3 regions of the Micromonospora sp. CA-248089 genome follow, and region 3 is predicted to be linked to each of the others. Evidence: riboswitches for the same ligand, from Rfam matches in the RefSeq annotation. Region 3 holds a riboswitch; each other region holds the start of a gene.

Region 1 (10,146 bases), 2.1 Mb from region 3:
GAGAAGCTGCCGCCCACCGGCCCCTTCGGCACCGGCCGGCCCGCGGGCGTGCGGTCCGGCGTGCGGTCCTGCTTGAACGCGGCCGACGTCACCGCCGGGTACTGCACCACCGGATGGTCGCCCAGCACCTCCAGGGACACCGACTCCTCGGCCGCGAGCGGATGGCCCGCGGCCACCGCGAGCACCCGGCGCTCGCGCAGCAGCACCGGGCCGTTCGCCATGCCGTCGAAGGGGTACGAGGCGATCAGCACGTCGATGGTGCCGTCCACCAGGCTCGACCGGGTGCTGGCCAGCGGCGCCTCGTGCACGTGCACCTCGCAGTCCGGGTGACGCGCGGTGAACAGGGCCACCGCGCGCAGCAGCGCCGGGGCTGCCGACTCACCGACGTACGCCACCCGCAGCTCGCCGGTGAGCCCGCGACCGGCGTCGACGGCCCGCTGGACCGCCGCCTCGATGCCAGCCACCAGCGGGCGCATCTCCTCGGCCAGGCGGGCGCCGATCGGGGTGAGCCGGACGACCCGGCTGGTGCGCTCGAACAGCGGCGCGCCGATCCGGCGTTCCAGCTTGCGCACCACGTGGCTGACCCGCCCGGTGCTCACCCGCATCCGCTCGGCGGTCCGCCCGAAGTGCAGCTCCTCGGCCAGGGTCAGGAACGTCTCGACCTCGTACCGCTCCAGCACCGGGCACCTCCGTCGTTGCCTGCGGGTCAACGATCGTAGTCCGGATCGGGCTTGGTCCGGCTCACCCGGCGGACCAGGGTTGACGGCATGCAGAACCATCTCGTGACGGTGACCGGGTTCGACCACCTCGTGCTTTCGGTGAGCGACGTCGAGCGCTCCCTCGACTTCTACTGCGGCACGCTCGGCCTGGCCCCGGTGCGGGTCGACAGGTGGCGGGCCGGCGAGGTGCCCTTCCCCTCCGTACGCGTCGACGCCGGCACCATCATCGACCTGATCAAGGGCGACCCGAGCGGGTCCAACGTGGACCACTTCTGCCTGGTGGTCGAGCCGGTCGACTGGCAGCGAGTGATCGACTCCGGGGTGTTCACCGTGCTGACCGGCCCGGTCCCGCGCTTCGGGGCGCGCGGCACCGCCACCTCGATCTACGTCAGCGACCCGGACGGCAACACAATCGAACTGCGCTGCTACCCGGCCGGCGCCTAGCCTGAGCCGATGCCGCAGCTGGAACGACTCGCCGCCCACCACGCGCCCGCCGTACTGCGGTTCGAGCGGGAGAACCGGGCCTACTTCGCCCGGTACGTCCCCGACCGGGGCGACGACTTCTTCACCGGGTACGCCGCCCGGCACGCGGCCCTGCTGGACGAGCAGGAACGCGGCACCTGCCACTTCCACGTGCTGGTCGGCGACCACGGCACCGTGCTCGGCCGGTTCAACCTGGTTGACGTCGCAGACGGCAGCGCCGAGCTGGGCTACCGGGTGGCCGAACGCGCCGCCGGGCGCGGGCTCGCGAGTGAAGGAGTACGGCGCGTCTGCGAACTGGCCCGCACCGAGTACGGGCTGCGCCGGCTGGTCGCCTCGGCGGCGCTGGCGAACCCGGCCTCCCTGGCGGTGCTCCGGCGTGCCGGATTCGTACCCGACGGTCCGGTGGTGCTGGCCGCGGAGCCCGGCCTGCGGCACGTGCTCGACCTCCGCGCGCCCTACGCGGCCGCGTCCCCGTAGGTGGGAGCGCCAGCCGGCTCGTACGTCAGCTGGAGCGTCCCGTGGGCGTGGGTGACCGACTCGGTGAGCCGCAGCGCGGTCGGCACCGTGCCGTCGCCGAACAGCCGCTTGCCGGTGCCGAGCAGCACCGGGTACACCCACAGGTTGAGCCGGTCCACGAGACCGGCGCGCAGCAGCGACTGCACCAGGTCCAGGCTGCCGATCACGTGCACCTCGTCGTGGCGGGCCTTCATCTCGGTGACGCGCTCGGCGAGGTCACCGGACACCAGCGACGAGTTCGCCCAGGCCAGCGGCTCGGTGAGGGTACGGCTGACCACGTACTTCGGTACGCCGTTGAGCAGGCCGGTGAAGGGGATCTCCGCGGGCGCCTTCGGCCAGTAGCCGGCGAAGATGTCGTACGTCTTGCGGCCGAGCAGCAGCGCGTCCATGCTGCTCGCCTGCTGGAACATCACCGCGCCGGACGCGTCGTCGAGCAGTGGCATCTGCCATCCGCCGTGGCTGAAGCCGCCCTCGCGGTCCTCGTCGGGCTCGCCGGGCGCCTGCGCCACGCCGTCAACGGTCAGGAACTCGGTCACGATCAGCTTGCCCATGGGTCTGCTCCTCCGGTTTCCGCTCTTTCCCCGTCAGACCCGTCAACGACCCGCAACTCATCGCCGAGGTGTACGTGATGGATTTCGTGGAACTGGTCATCGACGGGCAGATCGACATCGATCGCGACGACCTCGAAGATGCCCTCAACGAGGCTCTCGTCGGGCGCGGCGAGGTGACCGGTGCCGGAACAAGCGAGCACGGCTCGCACCTCGACGTCGACGTCCTTGTGACGGCGGACCGACGAGCCGTCCTGGACGCCGTCTTCGGGGTGCTCGCCGCCTTGAACCTGGGCGACTCGGTGCGGGTCCGGCCCGCCGACGGCCAGACCTGGATCCGCCTGAGCCAGTGGACCCGTTCTACTCGTCCCGGAACAACCTGAAGGGCGCACCCTCGATCTCCGTCACGTAACCGATCACCGCCACCGGGTTCCTCAGTCCAGGATCGCGTGCGCCAGCCGGCGGATCCGGTCCATGGAGGTGCCAGGTCGTTTGGCGGCCGTCGCGAGCAGGGTTATCGCTTCCTGCACGTAGCGCCAGGCGGTGGCCACGCCAATCTCGAAGCCGGCCGCGAGTCGGGTGTGGGGGTAGCCGTTGCGCAGGTGGGCGAGAGCCAGTAGCGCCTGTCGACCGGGGCGAGGCGCCGCCACCGGAATCGGCGCTGCTTGCGGTGTCCGCGGATGCGGCCGGCGAGTGGTTCAGGGTGGCTGGATAACGGAATCGTGACGGGGTAGGACAGCATGGCGAGGCTCCCGGTCGGAGCTTCGAGTCTTGGTCGACAGCTGTCCTACCGGGAGCCTCGCACCCATCGATCACCGGGGTCAGCCCTACTCCCCCCGAGCTGCAAGATCAGTTGGCGGCCCGGCGCAAGCCGAGGCGGGCCGCCGAGGGTGGCCGACCGGCTGCAGAAGCGAGCTAGAGCTCGCAGGTCACGGCTCGGGGTGCTTCTAAAGCGTTCCTTAAGTCTGGGAGGCGATTGCCCTGGTGTGTCCGTTTCGGATGGTAATGGGCGGGTGCGATGAGGCGCTCCTGTCCGGTCGGCCCACTACAGTGCTCAGAGTCCGGAGCACGCGAGATTGCGACCCCAGGTCAAGCTCATCGCGTGGACCCAGTTCCAGGCCCCGGACAACGTGCAGGGTCAACCGACACCGGCACATACGAAAGGCGGGCACCCGGGCGGCTACCCGGGCGCCCGCCGAAGCGCAACACCAATCGCCATCCGTGCGGAAAGGGTCAACGCATGAGGAGCAGGGTACGTCATGCTGCTGCACAGTTGCAGCAGTCGGAGCCGCAGGTTACGCCACGGGAGCGCTCAATTCCGCTCCGCACTCTCGGCTTCCTGGGCATCTCGGCCGCCGTCGGGGTCAGCGCGCAGTACCTTCCCGAGATGGCCACGCCGGTGAGTCTGGCCTTGGCCACGTTTCTCACCTTGGACCGGGTGAACCGGCAGATCCTCTGAGCCAGGACGGCCCTCGCGCCAGTGTCGGTCCGGGGGCCGTCCTGCAGGCCGAACCCACCCGCCGGGGTCAGCGTCGAACCGGTCGGCCATGTCGCTCGGCCGCTCCCGCGACACAGGCCCTATGGCCCGCTTCGGCTCCCTGACAACGCGGAAGCCCTGGTTGGGACTCTCGTCCTGACCAGGGCTTCCATGCGTGGAGCGGGTGACGGGAATCGAACCCGCACTGTCAGCTTGGGAAGCTGATGTTCTGCCATTGAACTACACCCGCAGGCGGCACCACTCTACCTGAAGCCCCCCACCCCCGTGCAGTCAGGTGCCCGCGCGCCACCTCGGCGAGGTGGCGGCATCGGGGGGCGGTTGCCCCCACCGCCTCCCCGAACTGGAGTGGATCAAGCACGCTCCGGAGCCGGCAGGCGCGAAGTTGCACGTCGGAAACGTATGGGCGTTCTCAAATGCGTCGATGGGATGTAACGTCTGCCACACGTTTCCGCACCGGCGTGACACACCCCCTGCCACGCCGTCAGAAAGAGGTGGGCCCATGGGACTTCGTCCCAACCTGCTGACCCGGCGTACCGCCGGTGTCGCGACGTCGACCCTCGCGCTGCTGCTCAGCACCGCCGCCGTCGGCGTCGTCCCCGCTGCTTCGGCCTTCTCGGCCGCCCCGGCCGACGTGTGTGCCGAGCCTGCTGACGCCCACGCCGACGAGCACTCGAACGCGCGCGTCGCCAAGGGTGGCAACGCCAAGCTCGACCCCAACCACCTGACCGCCAAGCAGGTCCAGGACCGGGAGGCCGACCTCGCCGCCGCGCAGCGCGAGCGCGCCAACTTCCGGACCGGCGCCGTCACCCCGCTGGCCACCGTGACGATCCCGGTCGTCGTGCACGTCATCCAGGAGAACAGCACCCGGGCCGGCGGCAACATCACCGACTCGATGATCAACCAGCAGATCACCGTGCTGAACCAGGCGTACGCGGGCTCGACCGGCGGCGCCGCCACCGCCTTCGGGTTCCAGCTCACGAAGATCAACCGGGTGACGAACCCGTCGTGGTACCCGATCGTGCAGGGCTCCTCCGCCGAGCGTTCAATGAAGACGTCGCTGCGTGTGGGCGGCAAGAACACGCTGAACATCTACCTCGGCGAGCTGAGCGACAGCCTGCTGGGCTGGGCGACGTTCCCGAAGCGCACGCTGGACAAGATGGACGGCGTGGTGGTGCTGAACGAGTCGCTGCCCGGCGGCACCGCGACCAACTACAACCAGGGTGACACCGGCACCCACGAGGTCGGCCACTGGCTGAACCTCTACCACACCTTCCAGGGCGGCTGCTCCGGCTCGGGCGACAGCGTCTCCGACACCCCGGCCGAGGCGTCGCCGGCGTACCAGTGCCCGACCGGCCGCGACACCTGCTCGACCGCCGGCAAGGACCCGATCACCAACTTCATGGACTACACGTACGACTCCTGCATGTACCAGTTCACCGCCGGCCAGGCGAGCCGCATGCTCACCGCGTGGAACGCCTACCGCGCAGCCTGACCGTCGTACCGCGTACCGGTGCCGGCCCTGTCCTCGGACGGGCCGGCACCGTTCGTCGTGGGCCGGGTCAGGCGGCCGGGCGGCGGGTGTCGAAGCCGTGCCGGCCCCGCCGGCCCTCGGCGGCGAGCGGGTCGCGCCGGGCCGGCGCGTCGCCGCGCGGATCGAGCCACACCCGCACCTGCGGCGGGGCGGCGCCGGGCTGGGCCACCGGGTCGCGCCGGGTCAGCATCGCCACCTCGACCGTGAACTCGAACAGCCGCCAGTCGCCCCGCGGCGACGCGCGGGCGATCCGGGCCAGCCGCGTCACCGTGGCCGGGTCGGTCACCGGCCGCGCGCGCCCCGCGATGTACGCCTCGTCGTCGCTCTCCTCCGGCGGGAACGAGTGCAGCGCGTAGCGACCGTCGCGTTCGAGGTCGCGGCGCTTCGGTGAGTCGATGACGAAGCACCAGAGCCCGTCGGCGGTGATCACCGGAGAGACCGGATGGACTCGGGGGCCGCCGTCGGCGCGGACCGTGGCGAGGTAGCCGAAGCCCGGCCCGTACTGCTGCATCAGGAGGCGGATCTCGTCGGCGAGGCGGGGCTCGTCGGCGGCGAATTCGGACCAGGAAGCCATGTGGACACTCTATCGAACACGTGTACGAAGATGTAGTGCGACACGCAGGTCACCCATACCGGTCGCTATGGTGTTCCGATGCTGCTCTCCGACCGCGACCTGGTCTCCGAGATCAAGGCCGGCACGCTCGCACTGGAGCCCTTCGAGCCCACGCTGGTGCAGCCGTCGAGCATCGACGTACGCCTGGACCGGCTGTTCCGGGTCTTCAACAACCACCTCTACACGCACATCGACCCGTCGATCCAGCAGGACGACCTGACTTCGATGGTGGAGGTGCCGGAGGGGCAGCCGTTCGTGCTGCACCCGGGCGAGTTCGTGCTCGCCTCCACGCTCGAGGTGATCTCGCTCGGTGACCAGCTCGCCGGCCGGCTGGAGGGCAAGTCGAGCCTGGGGCGGCTGGGGCTGCTGACGCACTCGACCGCCGGCTTCATCGACCCGGGCTTCTCCGGCCACGTCACGCTGGAGCTGTCGAACGTGGCGAACCTGCCGATCACGCTCTGGCCGGGCATGAAGATCGGCCAGCTCTGCATCTTCCGGCTCTCCTCGCCGGCCGAGCACCCGTACGGTTCGGCCGTCTACGGCTCGCGTTACCAGGGGCAGCGCGGACCGACGCCGAGCCGGTCCTGGCAGAACTGGCGTACCTGGCCGACGCGCTGACGGCGCCCGAAGTTGTTAATAAGGGCCCCCTCCTCTACCGGAGGCGTTAAGTGAGTGTTTGAGATTTGGGGTGCGGCGGCGTGTTGGGTTGAGGTGAGGGAAGGCCCTCGGTAGGTCCGGTGGTGTCGAGCCAACCGTTTCCATACCGAGGGCCTTCTGATGACGTTGTACCCGATCACTGTCACGCCGTCCGCGTCGCCCCGCCGTTATCCGTCGCAGCGGGTGCGGCGGGAGCGGGAACGGGCGGTGCGGCGGCGGTATCCCGGTGATCTGACCGATGCGCAGTGGGCGTTGATCGCGCCGCTGGTCACGCCGGTGTCGGTCGGTCGGCGGGGGCGGCCGCCGTCGCATCCGATGCGGGCGATCGTCACGGCGATCTTGTATGTGGCCTGCACCGGTTGTCCGTGGCGGGCCCTGCCGCGGGAGTTCCCGCCCCCGGGGACGGTGTACTGGTGGTTCGCTCGATGGCGCGATGACCACACGTTGATGCGTCTGCACGACCGGTTGCGGGAGCAGTGCCGTACCGCCGCCGGACGGCACGCGCATCCCAGCGCCGGAGCGATCGATTCTCAGTCGGTGCGCGCCGCGGACACCGTGCCCCGACACAGCCGCGGTTTCGACGTGGCGAAGAAGGTCAACGGCCGTAAACGCCACATCGTCGTGGACACCATGGGCCTACTCCTGGCCGTCATGATCACCGGCGCGCACGTCAACGACCGCACCATCGCCCGGGACCTGCTCTGGCGCACCCGGCTGTTCCACCCCCGCCTGCGCCTGCTCTGGGCAGACGGCGGCTACATCGGCACCCTGAGCACCTGGGCCCGCCACGCCCTCGACCTCACCGTGCACCTGGTCCACAAACTCCCCGGACAACACACCTTCGTCGTGCTGCCCCGCCGCTGGGTCGTCGAACGCACCTTCGCCTGGATCAGCAAGAAACGCCGCTGCGTCCGCGACTACGAACGCCTACCGGCCAGCCACGCCGCCTTCGTTACCTGGGCCATGATCCACGTCATGGTCACCCGCCTGGCCCGACACACGAAACCGGCCCAGGCAACCCACACCTGAGCCGGAATCTCAAACACTCACTAAGAGGGGGCCCTTCCTTACACGCGGCCGAAGCTGTTGATGTCGCCGTCGTCGACGCGCTTCATCGTGATGGGCTTGCCGGACTGGGAGGCGTGCACCACCCAGCCGTCACCCACGTACATCGCCACGTGGTGCAGGTCGCTGTAGTAGAAGACGAGGTCACCGGCGCGCAGCTCGGCGCGGCTGATCCGCTTCGTCATCCCGTGCTGCTGGCGTGCGTTGTGCGGCAGCGAGACGCCGCCCTTGGCCCAGGCTGCCATGGTCAGGCCGGAGCAGTCGAAGTGGTCGGGCCCGGCCGCGCCCCAGACATAGATCTTGCCGATCTGGGCGCAGGCGAACTTGACCGCCGCTCCGGCCGCGCCACCGGGGTAGCCGGCCGGGCAGGGTGCCGGGCGCAGCGGACCGCCGCCGCCCTTGCCGTACACCTTGAGCCGCAGCTTCTGCAGCCGGGCGATCTCGGCGTCGATCTGCTTCTTCTTTGCCGCGAGCTGGGCCTCGGTACGGGCCAGCCCGGCGATCATCTCGTCCAGCGGCTTCTTCTTCGCCGCCAGTTCGTCGCGCAGCGCGGCGACGGAGCGCACCTGCTCGTGCTGGCGGTGCGCGAAGCGGTCGAGCAGTTCCAGGCCGTTCACCAGGTCTCCCGGTGAGCGGCTGCCCAGCAGCGCGTTGACGGTGGAGAGGTTGTCGCCCTTGTAGGCGTCGGCGGCGAGCCCGCCGACCTGGCCGAGGGCGGCGTCCACCCGGGCCTGGAGGGGTGCGATCTGCCGGCCGAGGGCGTCGGCCTGCTTGCGCCGCGCGGCGAGCTGCTCGCGTACGGCGTTGACCTGTTCGATGACCGGTTCGAGCTTGTTCCAGTCGCGGTCGATCTGGGCCTCGATCTCGGCGACCGAGGGTTCGGCGTGTGCCGCAGTCGCGCCGCCGGTCAGAACGACGGCGGTGCCGACCAGCGCGGCGAGGGCGGTGGTGAAGCGGGACCAGCGGGAACGCGGCGCGACGCTGGACCGGTCGGTGGACCGGTTCGACGACGGCCGCGGGGCATGGAGTGCCACCGGGCGTCCGTACTCCTTCTTCCGTACCGCCTACCGGGTTAGCTGACGGATTCGGGCGGGAAGGGAGCCGCCCTACCGCATCGCTGCGGATTCACCCCAGGTACCTGGTTCCCCGGCTCGCCCGTGGGCGACTCGGCGGTGTCGGACCGTCACCGACCGGGTTGGACGGTGAGACGTGCGGCCGACGATTCACCAGAGTAGGGACCACCGTTATCGATCCGCAACTTCCAGCGCGGTGACACTCCGTACGCGATGAAGGGCCGCATCCCGGGCGGAGGTGAAGTTTTCTTTCAAGGCTGATTACTCAGTGGAAAGGTATTGACCCTTGCGGGTGTGCGGAGTGAGGGTGGAGACGCAGTGACCCCCATCCCTGTCCAGGAGGTTCGATGCTCCTCTCCGCCCCGCCGTCGGGCAGACGGATACTGCTCGCCGCCGCCGTGGCGACAGCCACCGCGCTGGCGACGACCGGCCCGGTGACCGCCGCGCCGGACACGTCCGCGCCCGCGAGCGACAGGCAACAACAATACGCCGCCGCCGCGGCCGAGTACGGCGTACCGCAGAACGTGCTGCTCGGCGTCTCCTATCTGGAGTCCCGCTGGGACACCCACCCGGGGCAGCCGAGCACCAGCGGCGGCTACGGCCCGATGCACCTGACCGACGCCGCCCACATCCTCGCCACGCCGGGCAGCGCCCACGTCGACGAGGACGAGGACCCGCGCGGCGACGACGCCCGCCCGCTGAAGCTCGACCCGGCCACCGCGGCCGCGCCGAAGCGGGAGACGCCGCTGCCGAGCGCCTCGCTCCAGACGCTCGACGCGGCAGCCGCGCTCACCGGGCTCGACGCGCGCACGCTGCGGACCGACCCGGCCGCGAACATCCGCGGTGGGGCGGCGCTGCTGGCGTCGTACCAGAAGGCTCTGGGTGGGCCGGTCGGTGCCGGCACCGACCCGGCGGCCTGGTACGGCGCGGTGGCCCGGTACTCCGGCGCGGACACCTCCGACGCCGCGGCGGCCTTCGCCGACGAGGTGTACGACCAGCTCGGCCAGGGCGCCAGCCGGACCACCGACGACGGTCAGCGGGTCACGCTCGCCGCCAGCGCAGCGACGCCGGACCGCTTTAGGCTGGCCCGCCTCGGCCTGCGCAACGCACAGCGGCCGGACGGACTGGAGTGCCCCGTCCGGCTCGCCTGCGAGTGGATTCCGGCGCCGTACGAGCAGCTCAGCGACGACCCGGGCGACTACGGCAACCACGACCTGGCCGACCGGCCGAAGCAGCAGAAGATCGAGTACATCGTCATCCACGACACCGAGGGCTACTTCGGCCCGAGCGTCGACCTGGTGAAGCGGGCCGACTACCTGGGCTGGCACTACACGCTGCGCTCGGTGGACGGCTACATCGCCCAGCACATCAAGACCAAGGACGTCGGCTGGCACGCCGGCAACTGGTACGTCAACGCGAAGTCCATCGGCCTGGAGCACGAGG
Region 2 (10,146 bases), 2.7 Mb from region 3:
TCACCGCCATCGCCCCGGCGCCGATGCCGGCGCGGAACGGCGGGAACGCGATCCGGTCCAGGTCGGCGCGGGACTGCTTGATCACGGGCAGCTCGGTGTGCGAGTCCTCGGCGCTCAGGCCGTGCCCGGGGAAGTGCTTGACGGCGGCGCCGACGCCCTCGGCCTGCAGGCCGCGAACCGCGCCGGCCACCTGCGGGGACGCGGTCGCCGGGTCGGCGCCGAAGGACCGGGAGCCGATCACCGTGCTGCGGGTGGCGAGCACGTCGGCGACCGGCGCGAAGTCGAGGTTGATGCCCATCGCGGCCAGTTCGGCCCCGGCGGCCCGCCAGGCGGCCTCGGTGAGTGCCGGGTTCCCGGCGGCGCCGGCGGCGAGCGGGCTGGGCAGCAGCGTCACCCCGTCGGTGATCCGGGTGACCACGCCGTACTCCTGGTCGGTGCCGATCAGGAACGGCGCGGCGCCGGCGGGCAGCTTGCCGGCGGCGGCGCGCAGCCCGTCGGTGAGCGCGCGGACCTGCTTCGGGTTGTCGACGTTCGTGGTGGCCTGGTTGCCCGAGGTCGGGTCGTCGGCGCTGAAGCCGACCAGGATCAGGCCGCCGAGCCGGTACTTCGCGACCATCTCGGCGGGGGTGTCGACCCCGGCGAGCGCCCGGTTCCCGGCCGCCGAGCCGGCCGACACCTTGGTCGCCGAACTGCCGTACGCGTAGGGCATCAGCACCTGCCCGACCAGGTCCTCGTCGCTCAACGTGCCGACGAGCGCGGCCGCGCGGACGGCCGGGTCGGCGGCCGGCTGGTCACTCGGCGCGGGCGCGGCCGACGACGGCGCCGGGCTCGTCGGGGCGGGCCGGGGCCGGTCCGGCCCGTCCGAGCACCCGGAGACGAGCAGCGCGGTCAGTGCGGCGAGCGCGACGGCGGAGCGGCGCGGGGAAATCGACACGCGGCCCACCGTATCGGGGCAACTCGGCCCCCGTCACCCGACCCGGGTGAGCAGCGTCACCGGCGCACCGTCGCCGGCGTACCGGTAGGGCTCCAGTTCGGCGTCCCAGGCGGTGCCGAGCGCCTTGTCCAGGGCGTGCGCGAGCGCCTCCGGGCCGCGCGCGGCGGCCATCAGGCTGCGGAGCCGGTCCTCGCCGAGCTGGATGTCGCCGGCCGCGCCGACCGCGGCGCGGAACAGGCCCCGGCCCGGTACGTACATGAAGCGCTCGCCGTCGACGCCGGGACTGGGTTCCTCGGTGACCTCGAAGCGGATCATGGGCCACTGCCGGAGGGCAGCGGCCAGCTCCGCGCCGGTCCCCGGGCTGCCGGTCCAGCCGCACTCGGCGCGACGGGCGCCCGGATCGGCGGGCTGCGCCGTCCAGTGCAGGTTGACCGGCGCGGCGAGGACGCGCGCGATCGCCCACTCGACGTGCGAGCACACGGCGAGCGGGGTCGAGTGGACGTATACGACGCCACGCGTTGGCACGGTGACCTCCCGGTGAGCCGAGGTGCGTCTTCCCCTACGACCTCGTCCTACCGAGTGGTACCTGGCACACATGATGACCCGTGTGACTGGTGGTGCGCCAGCGAATCGGAAAATTCGCCGGACCCCGGAGGCGGGAAATACCCGGGTGGTGGACCCGGTTATGCCCTCTGACGCCGCGACGACCAGCCAGGTGTCGTGGTCGTGTACAGTTCTCTGGGCGGTTCTCTGTGCCGCCGTACATCTTCGCGGGCCGGCGCCCACCCGGGCGTCATCCGCACAGCCCCCGGACGGCCTTCCGTCCCCACCGTACGTCTGCAAGGAGTACCTCCGTGGCGAGCAACACCTCTAAGACCGCGCGCGCGTCCGTCCGGGCCGGCCAGGCTGGCCAGGGTGGCGCCCTCAGCGTGCTGGGCGAGTTCAAGTACCTGATCCCGCTCAACGGCGGCAAGCACGCCTACGTGCGCAACCTGACCAACGGCAAGACCGCGCACCTGCGCACCGACTCCGACGCCTTCGTCGAGGAGATCCGGGTGCTGGCCGCCGCCGGCCACGCCGCCAAGATCCGCGCCGAGATCAACGGCCTGGCCGCGTCCTACCCGGACCACGGCTGGGACGCCACCGAGAAGCGCCTGGTCGAGGCCGGCGTCTTCGAGGGCTGAGCGCCCTCACCCGCACCACCGCGACCGCCCGCCGGGATCACCCCGGCGGGCGGTTTCGCGTCTCCTCCCGCGGCAGCAGCGTGACCTCGCCCGTGGCCAGGTCGTAGAGCGCGCCCTCCACCGCCAGTTCGCCGGCCGCCACCGCCCCGGCCAGCCGGTCGTCGGCGCGCAACGCGGCCACCGTGCGCCGGACGTGGCGGCGGATCGCCAGCGGGTGCGCGTCCGGGTCGTCCACCCCGACGTCGGTGACCGCCGGGGCGATCCGGTCCACCACGTACGCCAGGTCCCCGCCGGGCCGCCGCCCGGTGCGCAGCGCCTCGACGGTGGAGCCGACCGCGCCGCAGCGCTCGTGGCCCAGCACCATCACCAGGCGTACGCCGAGCTGCTCCACCACGTACTCGATCGAGCCCCGCACGGCCCGATCCAGCACGTGCCCGCCGGTGCGGATCACGCAGATCGAACCGAACGTCTGGTCGAAGATCGCCTCCAACGGCACGCGGGAGTCGATGCAGCCCAGCACCACCGCGTACGGCTGCTGGTCGCCGGAGGCCACCGCCGCGGCGGCGGTGACGTCGTGCCCGTGCACCGGCTGGCCGCTGACGAAGCGGCGGTTCCCGGCGAGCAGCTCGGCCAGCGCGGCGCGCGGACTGGTGGACGGCATGCCTCCCAGCCTGGTCACCGATCCGACGCCGTGGGCCCGGACGGGAATCTTCTCTCCGGGCCGGTTGCCGTGGTCTCATGGCGGGTAACGCCGGTGTCACCGCCGGGTCATCCGGTGGACACACACCGGTGGGCCCGGGAGGTGGACGATGCCGGACCTGGAACTGCGGCTCCCCGACGACGTACGCCTGCACGTAACCGTCACCGGGCCGGTCGACGCCGAGGTCACCGCGGTCCTGCTGCACGGCTGGACGCTGGACGGGCGCAGCTGGCACCGCCAGGTCGCCGAGCTGCGGGAACGCTTCGGCGGCCGGATCCGGGTGGTCACCTACGACGCGCGCGGCCACGGCCGGTCGAGCTGCCTGGCGCTGCGCGACGCCACCCTCGCCCAGCTCGGTGACGACCTGGCGGCGGTGGTCGACGAGATCGTCCCGTCCGGGCCGGTCGTCCTGGTCGGGCACTCGATGGGCGGCATGACCGTGATGGAGTACGCCCACCGCCACCCCGACCGGTTCGCCGCCCGGACCGCCGGGCTGGTCTTCGTCTCCACCACCGCCGAGGGGCACACCCACACCGCGTACGGCCTCTCCCCTCGGATCACCCGGCTGATCCGCCTGGCCGAGACCACCGGCGCCGGGGTGCTGGCCCGCTGCGGCGGCTGGCGGCCCCCGCACGCGCTGCTGCGCGCCCTGCGCCCGAGCATCCGCTGGATGCTGTTCGGCGACCGCTGCGACCCGGCGGACATCCGGCTGGTCACCTCGGCGGTGGCCCGGGCCACGCTGCGCTCGATCGGTGGTTTCCGCGCCTCGATCGGCGCCCAGCACCGGCTGGAGACGCTGGCCGCGCTCGGCGTGCTGCCGGCCGCCGCGCTGGTCGGGGACCGGGACCGGCTCACCCCGCCGCCGTGCGCCGAGTCCATCGCGGCGGCGCTGCCCACCACGGAGCTGACCGTCTGCCCGGGTGCCGGGCACATGCTGATGATGGAGCGCCCCGACGAGGTGAACGCGGCCCTCGCCGGCGTGCTGGACCGGGTGCTGGCCGACCGCCCGGCGACCCGCCTCTGAGCGTCTCCCGCCCGCGAGCGGGGCAGACGTACGCCACGTGCGCGGCATGCCCCGATGTGCCGGTTGCCGGCGGCCCGTACCCTCATTCAGCCCGCCGTGCCCTCCGAACACAGGAGCATCCGCGTTGACCGACCAGACCACGCTGGACCGGGAGATCGCCGCCGAGCAGCGTCACCTCGACCGGGTGTACGCCCGGCTGGCCGAACTGCGCCGGTCCGCGGCCGACGCCGAGCGGGAGGGCTACCGGCTGGCCCGGGTCGGGAACTTCGGCGCGCTGGTCGAGCGGGACGCGATGGTCTTCCACGCCGCCCAGCGCCGGCACGTGCTGGACGCCGAGCACGAGGGCCTGGTGTTCGGCCGGCTGGACCTGCGGACCGGTCAGGTGCTGCACGTCGGCCGCCTCGGTGTGCGGGGCGTGGACGCGGAGACGCTGGTGGTGGACTGGCGGGCGCCCGCCGCCGCCGCGTTCTACCAGGCGACGCCCGCCGAGCCGCGCGGCGTGGTGCGCCGGCGCACGATCCAGTCCGCCTCGGAGAAGGTCACCCGGATCGAGGACGACCTGCTGGACCCGGAGGCCGCGCCGCCGGACATGGCGGTGGTCGGTGACGGGGCGCTGCTGGCCACGCTGTCCCGGGCCACCGGCCGTGGCATGCGGGACATCGTCGCCACCATCCAGCGCGAGCAGGACGAGGCGATCCGCTCCCCCGGCAACGGCGTCACGATCGTCTCCGGCGGCCCGGGCACCGGCAAGACGGCGGTGGCGCTGCACCGGGCCGCGTACCTGCTCTACTCCGACCGGGCCCGGTACGCCGGCGGCGGCATCCTGGTGGTCGGCCCGTCCGGCGTGTTCGTCGAGTACATCGCCTCGGTGCTGCCCTCGCTCGGCGAGGAGACCGCCACGCTGCGCTCGCTCGGCTCGCTGTTCCCCGGCCTGTCCGCGTCCCGCACCGACCCGCCGGACGTGGCGGCGGTGAAGGGATCGCTGCGGATGCGCCGGGTGCTGGAACGCGCGGTCCGCGACGCGGTGCCGGACTCCCCGGCCGAGTTGCGCCTGCTGTACCGGGGTGAGCTGCTGCGCCTGGAACGCCCCGCGCTGGACGCGATCCGGGACCGGACGCTCGCCCGTGGGGCGCGCCGCAACGAGGTACGCCGGGCGGCGTTCGACGCCGTCCTGGCCGCGCTCTACGCCCAGGCCCGCACGCTGCGGTTGGGCCGGCTGCCGGAGCAGCCCGCGTTCGAGGACGAGATCATCGAGCGGCCGGAGTTCCGGGAGTTCCTCAAGGCGTGGTGGCCCCGGCTGCACCCACGGCACGTGCTGGACTGGCTGGCACGCCCGGACCGGCTGCGCCGCTACGCCGGGGGCGTCCTCTCCTCGGCGGAGATCCGGCTGCTCGCCGACGCGTACCGGAGCCTCGGCACCGAGGGGCTGACGGTGGCCGACATCGCGCTGCTGGACGAGCTGGACGCGCTGCTCGGCAAGCCGGTGCAGCGGGCCCGGCCCAAGCGCGATCCGTACCAGCTCGCCGGTGGCGTGCGCGAGCTGAGCACGTACGCCGACCGGCAGCGTGCCGCCCGCGCGGCGGCGCGGGAGCGTCCGGCCGACTACCGCGACTACGCGCACGTGGTGGTCGACGAGTCGCAGGACGTCTCGCCGATGCAGTGGCGGATGATCGGCCGGCGCGGCCGGCTGGCGTCCTGGACGGTGGTCGGTGACCCGGCGCAGACGGCCTGGACGGGCGATCCGCAGGAGCTGGACCGTGCCCGCGACCAGGCGCTGGGGCGGCGCAAGCGGCACCGCTACGAGTTGACCACCAACTACCGCAACTCGGCGGAGATCTTCGCGGTGGCGGCGGCGGAGATCCGCCGCCTGTACCCGGATCTGCCGCTGCCCGACGCGGTGCGGTCCACGGGCGTGCCGCCGGTGGAGCGTACGGTGCCCGCCGCCGACCTGCCGGCGGCCACGGTCGAGGCGGCCGAGGCGCTGCTCGCGCAGGTGGAGGGCACCGTCGGTGTGATCACGCCGGTGCCGCGCCGGGACGAGGTGGCCGGCTGGCTGGGCGCGCTCGGCACGGGCCGCCTCCAGGTGGTGACCAGCCTCCAGGCCAAGGGCATGGAGTACGACGGCGTGGTGCTGGTGGCGCCGAGCGAGATCCGGGCCGACCCGGGCTCGGGCGTACGCACGCTCTACGTCGCGCTGTCCCGCGCCACCCAGCGCCTCACCACGCTCGATCCGGTGGGGTGAGTGGCCGCGTCGGCGCCACCCACAGTTCACTTGCATACATAGCGATGTGAACATACATTGAGCCTGGCCGGTACGGGGCAGGGAAGGTGTTGGCGTGGGCGCAGGTCATGACCACAGCGGCGCGGTGGCCAACGCGGCACACCGCCACCGGGGCCGCCTCTGGGCCGCCTTCGCGCTGCTCGCCGCCCTCATGGTGGTCGAGGCGGTGGCCGCCTTCACGACCGGATCGCTCGCGCTGCTCTCCGACGCCGGGCACATGTTCACCGACGTCCTCGGCATCGGCATGGCGCTCGCCGCGATCTCCGCCACCCGCCGCGCCGGCACCGACCCGCAGCGCACGTTCGGGCTCTACCGGCTGGAGGTGCTCGCCGCCCTCGCCAACGCCGTACTGCTCGGCGCCGTCGCGGTCTACGTCCTCATCGAGGCGGTACGCCGGTTCGGCGAGCCGCCGGAGGTGCTGGCCGGCCCGATGCTCGTGGTGGCGGTGCTCGGCCTGCTCGCCAACATCGTCGCGTTCGCGCTGCTGCGCGCCGGGTCGAAGGAGAGCATCAACCTGCGCGGGGCGTACCTGGAGGTGCTCGGCGACCTGCTCGGCTCGCTCGGCGTGATCGCCGCCGCGTTGATCATCACGGTCACCGACTGGTGGTGGGCCGACCCGCTCGTCGCCGTCGGCATCGGCGTGTTCATCCTGCCGCGCACCTGGCGGCTCGGCCGGGCCGCGGTCCGCATCCTGGTGCAGGCCGCGCCGGAACACCTCCAGGTCACCGCCGTGCACGACCGGCTGGCCGCCGTGCCGGGTGTGGCCGAGGTGCACGACCTGCACGTCTGGACGCTCACCTCGGGCATGGAGGTGGCCTCGGCGCACCTGACCACCGACCCGGGCGTGGACCCGGCCGGGGTGCTGGCCGCCGCGCGGGCCGCCCTGCACGAGGACTTCTCCATCGATCACGCCACGTTGCAGGTCGAGCCCGGAGCGTCAGCCGGAGTGTGCGGAAAGACCGAGTGGTGATTAGGACAGACTTAAATCACTGTGACTGTTGTAGTCTTATGCCGGTTTTGCCCCGCCTAGTGGCATTGCTCGACGGAGCCGTGCCCGGGCAGCGCCGGTAGTCTCGGTCGCGGCCGCACCCGCGGGCGCCACCGGCCCCGGTGGGGCGGCCGTCGCCTAATCGTCCGCAGGGGCGAGCCGGGGAACCACGTACGTGGGGTGCATCCGCGTCAGCGGTAGGGATCTTCCGTCCCGAACCCGTCAGCTAACCCGGTCGGCGTTGACGGAAGGACGTGTGAATGCCCCCAGTGGCACCTGTACGACGGACGGCCGCCCGGTTGGCGGCCCTGCTCGTCGCGACGCTGGCCCTCGGCGTCGCGACCGTTCCGGTCTCCCCCGCCTCCGCGGCGCCGGCGACCGGCCTGCTCGCCGCCGCACCCGGCGGCGACGACGAGGGCGGCACGCCGGAACTGCGCGCCCAGCTCGACGCGGCCAGCAAGGGCTGGCTGGAGGCGAAAGCCGCGCTGAACCGGTCGGTGACCCGCCAGAAGCAACTGAACGACCAGCTCAAGACCGTCGGCGCCGAGCTGGCCGTACGCGACGCCAAGGTCGGCGAGATCGCCGCGGTGGCGTACCGCAACGGCCGCCTGGGCACCGCCGGGGCGCTGCTCGGCAGCAGCAGCCCGGAGGGCTTCATGGACCGGGCCGCCGCGCTGGAGCAGGTCGCCGCGCACGAGGACCGTACGCTGCGCGACCTGATCACCACCCGGGACGAGGCCACCCGCACCCGTGCCCAGCTCGACGGGGAGATCCGCGAGCAGCGCAAGCAGGTCGCGGTGATGGGCAAGCGCAAGGAGCAGGCCGAGCGCGCCCTGGAGGTCGCCAACGACCGCGCCTCGCGCAGCAGCACCAGCGGCGGTGGCAGCGTCCAGGGCACCTCCAACAAGAACGCGAAGCCGGCGCCACGCAACTCGGACGGCTCCTGGCCGTCGGAGTCGTGCAGCGTCAACGACCCGACCCCGGCGAACGGCTGCATCACCCCGCGCACGTTGCACGCGCTGCAACAGGCAAAGGCGGCGGGCTTCACCCGGTACGTCTCGTGCCATCGACCCAGCGGCTCGGGTGAGCACCCGAAGGGGCGGGCCTGCGACTTCGCCGCGCAGAAGAACGGCTTCGGCGGCGTGGCCAGCGGCGGTGACCGGACGTACGGCAACAACCTGGCCGCGTACTTCGTGCGCAACGCCGACCCGCTCGCCGTGCTCTACGTGATCTGGTTCAAGCAGATCTGGCTGCCCAGCAGCGGGTGGAAGTCGTACAGCGGCGGCAACGGCGACCCGTCCAGCGACCACACCAACCACGTGCACCTGTCGGTGTACTGAGCGCGCCCGGAAGGGGCGGCCGGATCAGGCCGGCCGCCCCTCCAGGGTCGCCCCGAGACGCGCCGCCAGGCCCAGGTGAGCCGCCCGGGCCTGGCGGAACGCGTACCCGAACAGCGGTGCCGGTGCGGTGAGCGTGATCTCCACGTCGATGCGTACCGTGCCGTCCGGCTCGTCGCGCAGGCGGGTGTGGTTGCGGACCGTCGTCGCGGGTTGCTGACGCGCCACGGTGACGACCTCGTCCTCGCCGGCGATCAGCACGTCCGCCTGGTACGTGACCGGGAAGTGCATCGGGCCGAGTTGCAGCCGGTCGGTGATCGCGTAGCTGGCCAGCGCGCCCGGCCGGGCCGGCAGCTTCCGGACCCGGACGATCAGCGGATGCAGCTCGCCCTGGCGACTCAGGTCACCCAGTAGCGCCACCGCTTCGGCCCGGGTGCACCGGGCCTGCACGGTGTAGCTGAAGCTGTCGCTGCTCTGCAAGCGGGCCCCCTCGCCGTCGTGCGTCGCGACGATCGTCCCGTACCGACGCCGGACTGGCAACGGGTAGAAGGTCCCCTGGCAGCAGGGGGTGTGGACGGCGCTCAGGCGCCGGGCAGCACCTCGGGGGTGTCGTCGGCGAACCACGGCTCGGGCGCGCCGAACAGGCCGAGCAGGCCGGTCACCCAGAGCTGCCGGTGCACGAACCGGCTCGGCTCGGTGACCACGAGCTTGACGCCGCTGACCTCGCAGGTCTGGAAGCCCGCGACCATGGCGCTGATGCCGACCGAGTCGATGAACGTGACGAGCCGCATGTTCAGCTCGATTCGCGAGGGACGGCCCTTCGCGAGCACCTCGGCGATCGCTTCCCGCACCTCGTACGCGGTGTCGACGTCGATCTCCCCACGGGGCGCGATCTGGACGACACCACCCGGCCGCACCGACTTCACGATCGACAGGCTCACGCGAGCACCTCCACTCGCCCATGACGGGCGCCTCATCAGTACGCGGGCCGCGACCGAGAGTATTCCTCCAACGGCCCGGTCGCCACCCCCCGGGATGAGCAATTCGCGAACTGGGCACACCTGGGCGTACCCAATCCGGACCTCCGGGTTCCAGTTTCCCCTGTTTGGCGGGTCGCGGCCAACCGTGCGACCGGGCGGGCCCGCCGATCCGCCGACCAGGGTAGCGGGCGCACGCACGTCCCGTCGGCACCGGTCCCGGCGCGTTCGAGTGGTTCGTCCCGTTCGCTGTCCGGCCTGCCCGTGACGCCCGCCTGGTTTGCCGCGCCCGCCCGTGGGGCACTGCCCGAGACAGTGAACCCGCCGGATGGACACCGGAGTCCGAAGTGGCCGCCGGCCTTCGGCACCCGAGGAGGTAGAACGATGTTCGGATCCAACCTGCTGGACCGCCGGGGCAAGGCCGAGCGGGTCGCCGACCAGGCGTGGCAGAACCTGCTCTCCGCCGTCGGTTCCGCCGGTGACAGCGTGCGCGACGCCACCCGGACCGCCCGCCGCAGCTCCTCCGGCCTGGCCGACGACGCCACCGACCTGGTCGGCTCCGCCGCCGAGGAGGCACGCCGCCGGGCCTCCCTCGCCTTCGACGCGCTCGCCGGCCGCCGGCCCGCGCTGCCGTGGACGCTGCTGATCGCGGCGGCGCTGGCGGGCGCGGCGATCGGCTGGGCCGCCGGCACCGCGGCACGCGCCGCCGGCAGCCGGGACC
Region 3 (10,146 bases):
ACTGCTCCCCATCAGCACGAAAGATCGGAGCGCCTGAACATGGCCAACACCGCGGTGGCCGACCCCGAATCCGGGCTGACCCGGGCCGAACTGGCCCGGCGGTACGGGCTACGGGTGGCCGGGGAACGACCCGCCCTGGGCGAGTACGCCCGCCGGTTGTGGGCGTACCGGCACTTCATGACCGCGTACTCCCGGGCGAAGGTCGCCTCCTCGCTGAGCAACACCCAGCTCGGCCAGCTCTGGCAGGTGCTGACACCGCTCACCAACGCGGCCGTCTACTTCCTGATCTTCGGCGTCATCCTGGGCCAGCACCGGAACGTGCCGAACTTCATCGCGTACCTGTGCACCGGCGTCTTCATCTTCATCTTCACGCAGACCGCCGCCTCGAACGGCGTCAGCGCGATCACCGGCAACCTGGGCCTGATCCGGGCGCTCCAGTTCCCCCGGGCGGCGCTGCCGATCACGGTCACGCTGGTGCAGCTCCAGCAGCTGCTCATGTCGATGGTGGTGCTGGCCGGCATCGTGCTCGTCACCGGCGAGCCGCTCACCTTCCGCTGGGTCCTGATCGTCCCGATGCTGCTGCTCCAGACGATCTTCAACGTCGGGCTGAGCATGGTCATGGCCCGCCTCGGCTCCAAGGTCACCGACCTCAAGCAGGTCATGCCGTTCGTGATGCGCACCTGGCTGTACGCCTCCGGCGTGCTCTACCCGGTGACGCTCATCCGCGAGCACCTGCCGAACTGGGCGGCCAACGTCCTGGAGTGGAACCCGCCGCTGGTCTTCATCGAGCTGGCCCGCTACGCGCTGCTCGACTCGCACCAGGCGCACCTGGTGAGCTCCCCGGCGAAGCTCTGGGCGCTCGGGTTGTTCTGGGCGGTCGTGGCGGGCGTCGGCGGGTTCGTCTACTTCTGGCGCGGAGAGAAGGAGTACGGCCGTGGCTGAGCAGACCCTGCCGCTGAACGCCGGCCCGGTGACCGACTCGGGTCGCGTCCCCACCGTGGTGGTGGACGACGTGCACGTGATCTACCGGATCCACAAGGGCGCGACCGGCGGCACCAGCCCGGTGTCCGCGCTCAAGCGGATCGTCTCCCGCACCAAGGCGCCGAACATCCGCGAGGTGCACGCGGTCAAGGGCGTGAGCTTCACCGCGTACGAGGGTGAGGCGATCGGCCTGATCGGCAGCAACGGCTCCGGCAAGTCCACACTGCTGCGGGCCATCGCCGGGCTGCTCCCGCCGGCCCGCGGCGCCGTCTACACCCAGGGCCAGCCGTCGCTGCTCGGCGTGAACGCCGCGCTGCTCAACGACCTGTCCGGCGAGCGCAACGTGGTGCTCGGCTGCCTCGCCATGGGCATGCACCCGGACGAGGTCAAGAGGATCGCCCCGGAGATCATCGAGTTCTCCGGGATCAACGAGCGCGGCGACTTCGCCTCGCTGCCGATGCGCACCTACTCCTCCGGCATGGGCGCGCGGCTGCGCTTCGCGATCTCCTCGGCGAAGAAGCACGACGTGCTGCTCATCGACGAGGCGCTGGCCACCGGCGACCGCAAGTTCCGGGTCCGCAGCGAGCAGCGGGTCCGCGAACTGCGCGACAGCGCCGGCACGGTCTTCCTGGTCAGCCACTCGATCGGCTCGATCCGGGACACCTGTGAGCGGACCATCTGGCTGGAGAGCGGCGTCCTGAAGATGGACGGCCCCACCAAGGAGGTCTGCGACGCGTACGAGAACCAGAAGTAGCGCCCCGGAGCGCACCGCACCGGGTTTCCGCCCGGAGCGGTGCGCTCCCGCGTACGCGTTAAGGTTTTCGGACCCATCCCCTTTCACCCAGAGTGAGGTACGGCAATGACGCAGGACCACACCACCGCACCGGACGCCGCGCCGGCGAGCCCGGCACCCTGGCGCCCCGCGCGTACGGTGGCCGTGATCCTCGCCGGGGGGACCGGCACGCGCCTGGGGCTGGGCATCCCGAAGCAGCTCCTCAAGATCGCCGGCAAGCCGATCATCGAGCACACCCTGGCCGTCTTCGAGGCCGCACCGGAGATCGACGAGATCATCGTGCTGATGGCCACCGGTCACGTGGACGACGCGCGGCGCATCGTCGCCGACGCCGGCTTCCGCAAGGTCACCAAGGTGATCGAAGGCGGCGAGACCCGCAACGACACCACCCGGATCGCGCTCGACGCGGTCGGCGAGGGCGACGTCAACATCCTCTTCCACGACGCGGTCCGCCCGCTGGTCAGCGCCCGGATCGTGCGCGAGTGCGTGAACGCGCTCTGGACCTACTCGGCCGTCGACGTGGCCATCCCGTCCGCCGACACGATCATCCAGGTCGACGCGGACGACTGCATCACCGACATCCCGGTCCGGTCCCGGCTGCGCCGCGGCCAGACCCCGCAGGCGTTCCGCTCCGGCACCATCCGCGAGGCGTACCGGCGGGCCGAGGGCGACCCCGACTTCGCCGCCACCGACGACTGCGGCGTGGTGCTGCGCTACCTGCCCGGCACGCCGATCAAGGTGATCGACGGCTCGGACGAGAACATCAAGGTCACCCACCCGGTCGACGTGCACCTGGCCGACAAGCTGTTCCAGCTCGCCGCCGCCCAGGCGCCCCGCCTGACCGACCACCGCAGCTACGCCGAGGAGCTGACCGGCCGGACCATCGTGGTCTTCGGGGGCAGCTACGGCATCGGCCACGACCTGGCCGAACTGGCCCGCTCCTACGGCGCCCAGGTCTTCCCGTTCAGCCGCTCCACCACCGGCACGCACGTCGAGCGCGCCGAGGACGTGGCCGCCGCGCTGAAGACCGCGTTCGAGGCGACCGGCCGGATCGACCACGTGGTGGTCACCGCCGGCATCCTGGAGAAGGGCGCGCTGGCCGAGATGGACTCGGAGACGATGGACCGTCTCCTGCACGTCAACTTCGTCGGCCCGGTCACCATCGCGCGCCAGTCGCTGCCGTACCTGCAGCAGACGAAGGGCCAGCTGCTGCTCTACACGTCCAGCTCGTACACCCGGGGCCGGGCCCGCTACGCGCTCTACTCCGCCACCAAGGCCGCGCTGGTCAACCTCACCCAGGCGCTCGCCGACGAGTGGGCCGAATTCGGGGTACGCGTCAACTGCGTCAACCCGGAGCGCACCGCCACCCCGATGCGGACGCGGGCGTTCGGCGAGGAGCCGGAGCACACGCTGCTCTCCTCCGAGGCGGTCGCGCAGGCGTCCCTGGACGTGCTGATCTCCGAGCTGACCGGCCAGGTGGTCGACGTGCGCCGCTCCCCCGGCGAGCCGGTGGCCGCCGTACCGGCCCAGCCCGGCGCCGACCGGTCCGAGCTGTCCACCGGCGCCTGAACCCGACGGGACGTGTCAGATGCGTGGTGACCTGGTCCGCAAGCTGCTCGCCCGGGTGCTGACCACCGGGCTGGCGGTGCTGGCCTTCCTCGTCGTGGCGCTCACCGGGGCCACCGGCTGGGGCCTGGCGCTGGCGGTGGCCGCGCTCGCCGCCACCGCCTGGGAGCGCCGCGTCCGGCCGTCGGCCGACGGTCTCGCCGAGACGGTGCTCGTCGCCGCCGGCATCCTGGTCGGCTACGCCCGGCGCCTCGACGACGGTTTCGACCCGGCGCTGACCGCCACCGCGCTGGTGCTGCTCGGCCTGGTGCTGCTGGTCGGCCCGCTGCGGCAGGCCGGCGCGCTGGAGATCCGCGCGGCGAACCTCCCGGTCCGCACGTGGGCACCCGTGGTCGCCGCCCGGCTGGGCGACGCGCTGCTGGTGCTGCTCGCCGTGGTGGCGCTCGCCGCCGCCCTGACGCTGCCGGCCTGGACGGCGCTGGCCGCCGCGCTGCTGGTCGGCGCCGGATGCGGGGCGGTCGCGCTCGACCTCGCCCGGCGCCGGTTCCGGCCGCCCGCCGGAGGTGGACCGGTCGGCCGGGCGCTGCGCCACCACCGGCCCGAGTTCGTGCTGCACTTCTCCGCGCCGCCCGGCTCGGAGTACCAGGTCACCATGTGGCTGCCGTACCTGGAGCGGATCGGCCGCCCGTTCGTGGTGGTGCTGCGCGAGCCGGAGCTCCTGCCCGCGGTGGCCGCCGCCACCCGCGCCCCGGTGGTCCTCTGCCCCACGCTGAAGGCGCTGGACGAGGCGCTGGTGCCCAGCCTGCGGGTCGCCTTCTACGTCAACCACGGCGCGAAGAACGCCCACCTGATCCGGTTCAACCAGCTCACCCACGTGCAGCTGCACCACGGCGACAGCGACAAGGCACCGAGCGCCAACCCGGTCTCGGCCATCTTCGACAAGATCTTCGTGGCCGGGCAGGCGGCGATCGACAGGTACGCCCGCGCCGGCGTGGAGATCCCCGCCGACAAGTTCGTCGTGGTCGGCCGTCCCCAGGTCGAGGCCATCGAGGTACGCCGGGAGCCGGTCACCCCGTCGGCGCACCCGACGGTCCTCTACACCCCGACCTGGACCGGGCACCACGCCGACGCCAACTACTGCTCGCTGCCGGTGGCCGAGACGCTGATCCGCCGGCTGATCGACAGGGGGGCCACGGTGATCCTGCGCGCCCACCCGTACACCGGCAAGAACCCGGCCTCGGCCCGCCAGCTCGCCCGCCTCACCGAACTGCTCGCCGCCGACCGGGCCAGGACCGGCCGGCCGCACCTGTTCGGCGCCGCCGCGAGCCGCGAGCTGACGCTCACCGAATGTGTCAACCGCGCCGACGCGCTGGTCTCCGACGTCTCCGGGGTCATCTCCGACTGGCTCTACTCCGGCAAGCCGTACGCGGTCACCGACACTGGCGCCGACGGCGAGCACTTCGTCGAGCGGTTCCCGCTGGCGGCGTCCGGCTACGTGCTGCGGCGCGACATGTCCAACGTGGACGAGGTGCTCACCGACCTGCTCGACGCCGACCCGAAGGCGGCGCAGCGCTGGGCGGCCCGGACCCGCTACCTGGGCGACTTCCCCGCCGACGGCTACGCCGAGGCGTTCCTCACCGCCGCCCGCCGCGAGCTGGAACCCGAATGGTCGGTCCCGGCGCCGCGCGCCGTGGTGTAGGCCCGCTCAGAGGTACGGGTCGAGCAGGGCGAGCACCGCGGCCGGGTCCTCGACGTGCGCGTTGTGGCCCAGCCCGGGCAGCGTGGCCACCGGCACACCCAGTTCCTTGAGCTGCGCGTCGGTCACCATCGGGTCCTGCTCGCCCCGGGCCAGCAGCACCGGCACGTCGGTGGCGGCCAGCAGCGCCGCCAGCCGGGGCTCCCCGACCGCGAACGCCGCCGGATCCATGGCGAGCCGCCAGCGGCCGTCCTCCCGCCGCAGCCCCGCCTCCACCACGGGATGGTCCGGGGCGAACAACCCGGCGAGCCCTGACACCCGCAGGTAGCGGCGAGCCGCCTCGTCGCGGGTGGCGAACCAGGTGACCGGCCGCGCGGCCAGTTCCTGCGACTTCGCCAGCTCGGCCGGGGACCAGACCGCCTTGATGCCGAGCCCCACCACCGCGTCGACCGGAAGGGCCCGCTGCCGGGCGGCGAGCGCCAGCGCCACCACCCCGCCGAGCGAGTGCCCGAGCAGCACCAGCCGGTCGGTGGGGCCGAGCCGTACCGGGCCGAGCCCGTCGGCCACGCGTTGGGCGAGGGCCTCGAACGAGTAGCCGGGCAGCGGCGGCGACCAGCCGTGACCGGCGAGGTCGGGGGCGAGCCAGCGGCCGGGCCAGCGGCGCTCCAGCAGCGGCGCCCAGGGCAGCCACACCTCGCCGGTGGCACCCACGCCGTGCAGGAGAATCAGGTGCCGCTTCCCCGTCGCATCGCCCATTGGCGCAGTCTGCCACCGCCCGCCCCGCACACGCGAGACCGAACCCCGCCACCCCCGGCCCCCACCAGCCCGTCGATCTTGCGGTTTCGGCCCCCGGGATGCCCGGCTCACCCGTTATGCCGGGGCCACAACTGCAAGATCAACGGGGCGAGGCGAGGCGGGGCCGGGGTGGGGTGGGACGGTCAGGCGGAGTAGCCGCGGCTGGCGATCCAGTGCGCCAGGTCGATCGTGGTGAGCCAGTACGAGGGCAGCGACGGGTCGGCCGAGTCGGCGATCCGTACGGTCCGGCCGTCGTCCTTGTAGCCGACCACGGCGACGTAATGGCCGCCCGGGAACGAGTGCCAGCCGCCGTTGGTGTCGGTGGCGGTACCGGCGACGTTCGCGACGACCGCGCGGCCGTTGCTGATCGCCTCGACGACGTCGGCCTGGAGCCGGTCCATCTGGGCCGGGGTGGCGGTGCCGGGAATCATGCGGGTCCGGTACGGGTTGCCCTTGACCTGCTGGTTGAGCACCCGGGTGGTGTCCTCGGCGGAGTTGGTGCCCATCTCGGTGGTGCCGAGCGGGCCGGCGAGCGCGTCCTGGCTGCGCTCGATGCCGGCGGCGCTGAGCGCGTTGCGCACGGCGGCCGGGCCGCAGTAGAAGTAGTTGATCTGCGCCTGGTAGTCGTAGTCGAGCGACTTGCTCGACGGCGGCTTCGGCTTGGCCTTCCGGGTGAGGTCCGGGTCCGCCGCCGCCTTGGCCGACGGGGAGGCGCTCGCCGACGCGCTGGGCGCGGCCGAGGCGCTGGGCGACGCCGGCGGTACGGCGATGCGGGCCTCGCCGCGGCTGGCGGGCTGCTCGCCGAGGCGGGCGGCGCCGAGATCGGCGACCGCCGCGGTGTTCTCCTGGACCGGGGCGTCGTCACCGGCGGCGGCGACGGTGCCGGCACCGGCGGCCAGCACGAGCGCGGCGGCCGATCCGGCGATGATCTGGTACGGGCGTTCGGTGACGATCCGTCGCAGCTGACGCTTCAGGTGGTGCTTCACGAAATCCTCCACGGGGCGTGAGCGGCACACGCCGGCCCGGCACGCGGAGGAACTCACACGTGCTGGCGGGGCCGGATGGCCGGGGGATCGGGAACGCCCGTGATGCCGGGCGCCCAGGGGGCGGTTGCCGGTCGCGCGTCAGGCGAGCGCGGGCACCGCGGTGCCGTGGAGGCGGGGGGACGATCGAGGGGTGGGCAAGAGGGGTAACTCCTTCCGTGGCCGCCGACCGGGTTAGCTGACGGATTCGGGCGGGAAGTACGCCCTACCGCGGGCCGTGGGCTCGCGGATTCACCCCGATGGTGCTCATGGGTCCCCGGTTCGTGGAACTCGATTAGGCGGGTCGGTGCGGCGTCGCCGTCGGCGATCGATTACCGCATCGGACGCGCCGACACTACCGGTGGGTATGTCCCATGCCAAGCGCTCCCACCTGCGTAAACGTGATCCGCGGTAACGGATTTCGGAACACCCGGTTACTGACTTCACTCAATGGGACAAGCAGTTTCGACGGCACCCGGCGGCGGAAACAGGACAGACGGCGAGCAGCCGACCGGCAATTGCGCGACTCGATGACCCGTTCTGCGCCCCACGCCCGATTCGGCGGCCCGGGTGACCGGGCTCACCATATTCCGGGTAACAATTCGGTCGAGACGGGTCGCCTCAGCCGACCCGGGCCGGGCGCCACCGCGCGTTCCGGACCGCCGCGGGCACCGGCAGGGCGCTCGTCGTCGCGCTCCGGTACGGCAGAGCGGGCCGCAGGGCCACGGTTGCCGCGTACGCCTCGGCGGCGAGGGTCCGGGCGGCCTCGGCGGCCAGTTCCGCGTCCCGCCAGGCCGCCCGCTCCCGCGCGGCGGCGCGCTCCCATCCGGCCCGGCGCCCGTCCCGGACCGTGCGGGCCAGCACGATCTCCTGCTCGGCCGGGTGCCGGCGCGGATCCCACCCGTTGCGGTGCGCCAGCACGTCGGCGAGCTGACGGGCGGTCAGGTCGCCCCGCCAGTGCGCCGTCATGGCGGCGTGGTGCAGCCAGCGCTCCCGGGCCGCGTACTCGCCAGGGGTGCGCGGGGTGCGCGGGGCACCCAGCGCGGCGGCGCCGGCCAGGCGGCGGGCGGCGCCGTCCGCCTCGTCGTACGCGGTCCAGGCCCGGTCCGCCTCGTCCTGCGCGGCCAGCCACCGCTCCCGGCGGCGACGGGCCGTCTGGGCGGCCCCGGCGGCGGCCACCGCCACCTCCTCGGCGTAGCGGACCAGATCGTCGCGGCGGACGGCGTCGGCGTCGGCCGGCTCGGGGACGGCCTCCGGCTCGGGGTCGCGTTCCGGCCGGGCGACGAGCGCGGCGAGCAGGCCCAGGGCGAGCAGCAGCAGGAAGGACCAGATGGCGGCGGCCTCGGGCACCGCGGTGAGGAAGTGGTACAGAGCGGTCTGCGACATGGTCGGCACCTCACGGGAAGAACCTGACGGGAGGACCCGCACGACCTCGCCGGGGCGGGCCGGTGGAACGGGCCGCCGGGGCGGGTGCGGGGATGACGTTCGGTGGGTGCGGTGAACGGGCGCGGCCCGTGGGCGGATCAGCGGGCGGGCGGGGCCCGCGGGCCGGCCGGCGCGGCGACCCGGCCGGCCGGGACCGGCTGCGGTGCGGCCGGGCCGACGGCCCGGGAGCGGGCGCCGGGACACCGGCGGGAAGGGCCTGCCGCTCGGCCGCGCGGTCGGCCTCCGGCCGCACGGTGGCCGAGGCACCGGCGACGGGGTACGCCGGGACGGCCGCCGCCGGAGCCGGGGCGGCAGCGGCGACACCGGACGGCAGCGTGGCGGCGCCGAACGAACAGGCGACGACCACGGCGAGACTGGCGAGCATCCGGGCGGTCCAGCGCGCCACCCACCACACGGGGCAGGTGAGCGCGATCGGAAGCACGGGTACAAATTACCGCCGAACCCCCACGAACGCACCGCCGCACGGCGTGTCGCGAATCGACCGGCCGACGGGTGCGCGTGTCAGTCCGGGCGACGCCGCCCGGCGTACTCGATGCCCTCGCCCGGACCGGCGACGGACGTCGCGCCGTCGTCGGCGGCCGGGGTGGCGGCGTCGTCGGCAGCCCCGCGCGGAGCCGGCACGGCCGGCGCGGCGGCTCGCACGCGGGACGCGGCGCGGGCCCGGCGGGACGGGCCGAGCAGGCGCATCATCGGCACCTCCACCCAGCGGTGCAGCGCGGCGGCCAGCGCGAGCGTGACCACCAGGAAGCCGAGGACCGCGAGCGGGCCGCGCCAGCCGGGCAGGCCGCTCCCCCAGTGCCCGGTCAGCCGCAGCACGGTGACCATGACCAGCACGTGCACCAGGTAGAAGGCGAACGACACCTCGCCGAGCCAGACCATGGCGCGGGACCGCCAGGGGGTGGGCCGGCCGCGCACGTCGGCGTCCGCCGCGGCGGCGATGACCAGCAGGTACGCGACCGCGAGCAGCGCCGCCCAGAACTCGGCCGGGATCCACAGCGCGGCGACGACCCAGGTGGTGACGAAGACGGCGGTGGCGACGGTGAGGTTCGGGCCGCGCCAGCGGTGCCGGCGCATCAGCTCGGCGGCGGCCACGCCCATCCAGAACTCCAGCGACCGGGTCACCGGGAAGATCTGCGTGAACCACCACCGCTGCTCCTCCGGCACGAGCTGCTGACCGGGCCACAGCGCCAGGATGAGCAGCGGCGCCGCGATCAGCACGGTCCGCAGCACGCCGGTACGGGCCCGGCGCAGCCACGGCACCACGAGCGGCAGGCACAGGTAGAAGGCCAGCTCGCAGGAGAGCGACCAGCTCACGTTGTTGACGCTGTAGAAGTAGCCGCCCAGCGGGATCCACGCCTGGACCAGGAAGAAGTTGGCGATCGCGGCCCACGGGACGATCGGGTCGGCGAACCAGGCCGCCACCGCCACCGCCGCGACGAACGTCACCACGTGGTTCGGGTAGATCTTGGCGAACCGGCGGCGCAGGAACGTCCACGCGCGTTCCCCGTCCCGGTACGACCAGACCAGCACGAACCCGCTGAGGATGAAGAAGAACTCGACGCCGGACAGGCCGAGGCTGAACGCCTTGTCGATCAGGGGCTTCAGGTGCGGCTCGGCGACGATGCCCATGGTCCCGGCGTGGAAGCCGAAGACGAGCAGCGCGGCTACCCACCGCAATCCGGTCAGCGACGGCAGTCGTGGGGCACGGGTGACGGTCGGCGCGCTGGTCATTCCGGGCACCCTACCCCGGGGAACCGGGACGTTCCCGGCGAGCCGACGTCCGCCGGGTCTCTCAGGGGCGGCGGATAGGATTTCCGTTCCTGCACGCGCGGGCACCCCACCACGGC

The links. A riboswitch is a leader RNA that binds a small molecule or an ion and turns the genes downstream of it on or off. The one in region 3 is predicted to bind cyclic di-AMP.
Region 1: another riboswitch for cyclic di-AMP. It lies ahead of ACQP26_RS00480 (NlpC/P60 family protein); the one in region 3 lies ahead of ACQP26_RS10575 (C39 family peptidase).
Region 2: another riboswitch for cyclic di-AMP. It lies ahead of ACQP26_RS22925 (coiled-coil domain-containing protein); the one in region 3 lies ahead of ACQP26_RS10575 (C39 family peptidase).

The regions. Positions count from the first base shown of each region.
Region 1 is NZ_CP192016.1:97,760-107,905, reverse strand. It holds gene ACQP26_RS00540 (LysR family transcriptional regulator) at 1-680, opposite strand, end outside; gene ACQP26_RS00535 (VOC family protein) at 768-1,163, shown strand; gene ACQP26_RS00530 (GNAT family N-acetyltransferase) at 1,173-1,679, shown strand; gene ACQP26_RS00525 (dihydrofolate reductase family protein) at 1,658-2,269, opposite strand; gene ACQP26_RS00520 (hypothetical protein) at 2,347-2,649, shown strand; partial or broken gene ACQP26_RS00515 (helix-turn-helix domain-containing protein) at 2,704-3,008, opposite strand; gene ACQP26_RS00510 (hypothetical protein) at 3,507-3,725, shown strand; tRNA gene ACQP26_RS00505 (tRNA-Gly) at 3,920-3,993, opposite strand; gene ACQP26_RS00500 (zinc metalloprotease) at 4,264-5,256, shown strand; gene ACQP26_RS00495 (pyridoxamine 5'-phosphate oxidase family protein) at 5,324-5,869, opposite strand; gene dcd (dCTP deaminase) at 5,948-6,526, shown strand; gene ACQP26_RS00485 (IS5 family transposase) at 6,686-7,594, shown strand; gene ACQP26_RS00480 (NlpC/P60 family protein) at 7,633-8,664, opposite strand; cyclic di-AMP (ydaO/yuaA leader) riboswitch at 8,678-8,812, opposite strand; gene ACQP26_RS00475 (N-acetylmuramoyl-L-alanine amidase) at 9,051-10,146, shown strand, end outside.
Region 2 is NZ_CP192016.1:4,901,515-4,911,660, forward strand. It holds gene ACQP26_RS22890 (glycoside hydrolase family 3 protein) at 1-934, opposite strand, end outside; gene ACQP26_RS22895 (DUF3145 domain-containing protein) at 968-1,459, opposite strand; gene ACQP26_RS22900 (hypothetical protein) at 1,789-2,118, shown strand; gene ACQP26_RS22905 (carbonic anhydrase) at 2,156-2,779, opposite strand; gene ACQP26_RS22910 (alpha/beta fold hydrolase) at 2,928-3,842, shown strand; gene ACQP26_RS22915 (HelD family protein) at 3,967-6,084, shown strand; gene ACQP26_RS22920 (cation diffusion facilitator family transporter) at 6,179-7,093, shown strand; cyclic di-AMP (ydaO/yuaA leader) riboswitch at 7,237-7,367, shown strand; gene ACQP26_RS22925 (coiled-coil domain-containing protein) at 7,372-8,451, shown strand; gene ACQP26_RS22930 (SRPBCC family protein) at 8,476-8,988, opposite strand; gene ACQP26_RS22935 (STAS domain-containing protein) at 9,030-9,389, opposite strand; gene ACQP26_RS22940 (hypothetical protein) at 9,810-10,146, shown strand, end outside.
Region 3 is NZ_CP192016.1:2,200,893-2,211,038, reverse strand. It holds gene ACQP26_RS10600 (ABC transporter permease) at 40-942, shown strand; gene ACQP26_RS10595 (ABC transporter ATP-binding protein) at 935-1,735, shown strand; gene ACQP26_RS10590 (bifunctional cytidylyltransferase/SDR family oxidoreductase) at 1,841-3,343, shown strand; gene ACQP26_RS10585 (CDP-glycerol glycerophosphotransferase family protein) at 3,363-5,039, shown strand; gene ACQP26_RS10580 (alpha/beta fold hydrolase) at 5,046-5,792, opposite strand; gene ACQP26_RS10575 (C39 family peptidase) at 5,975-6,829, opposite strand; cyclic di-AMP (ydaO/yuaA leader) riboswitch at 7,023-7,165, opposite strand; gene ACQP26_RS10570 (hypothetical protein) at 7,475-8,239, opposite strand; gene ACQP26_RS10565 (acyltransferase family protein) at 8,801-10,030, opposite strand.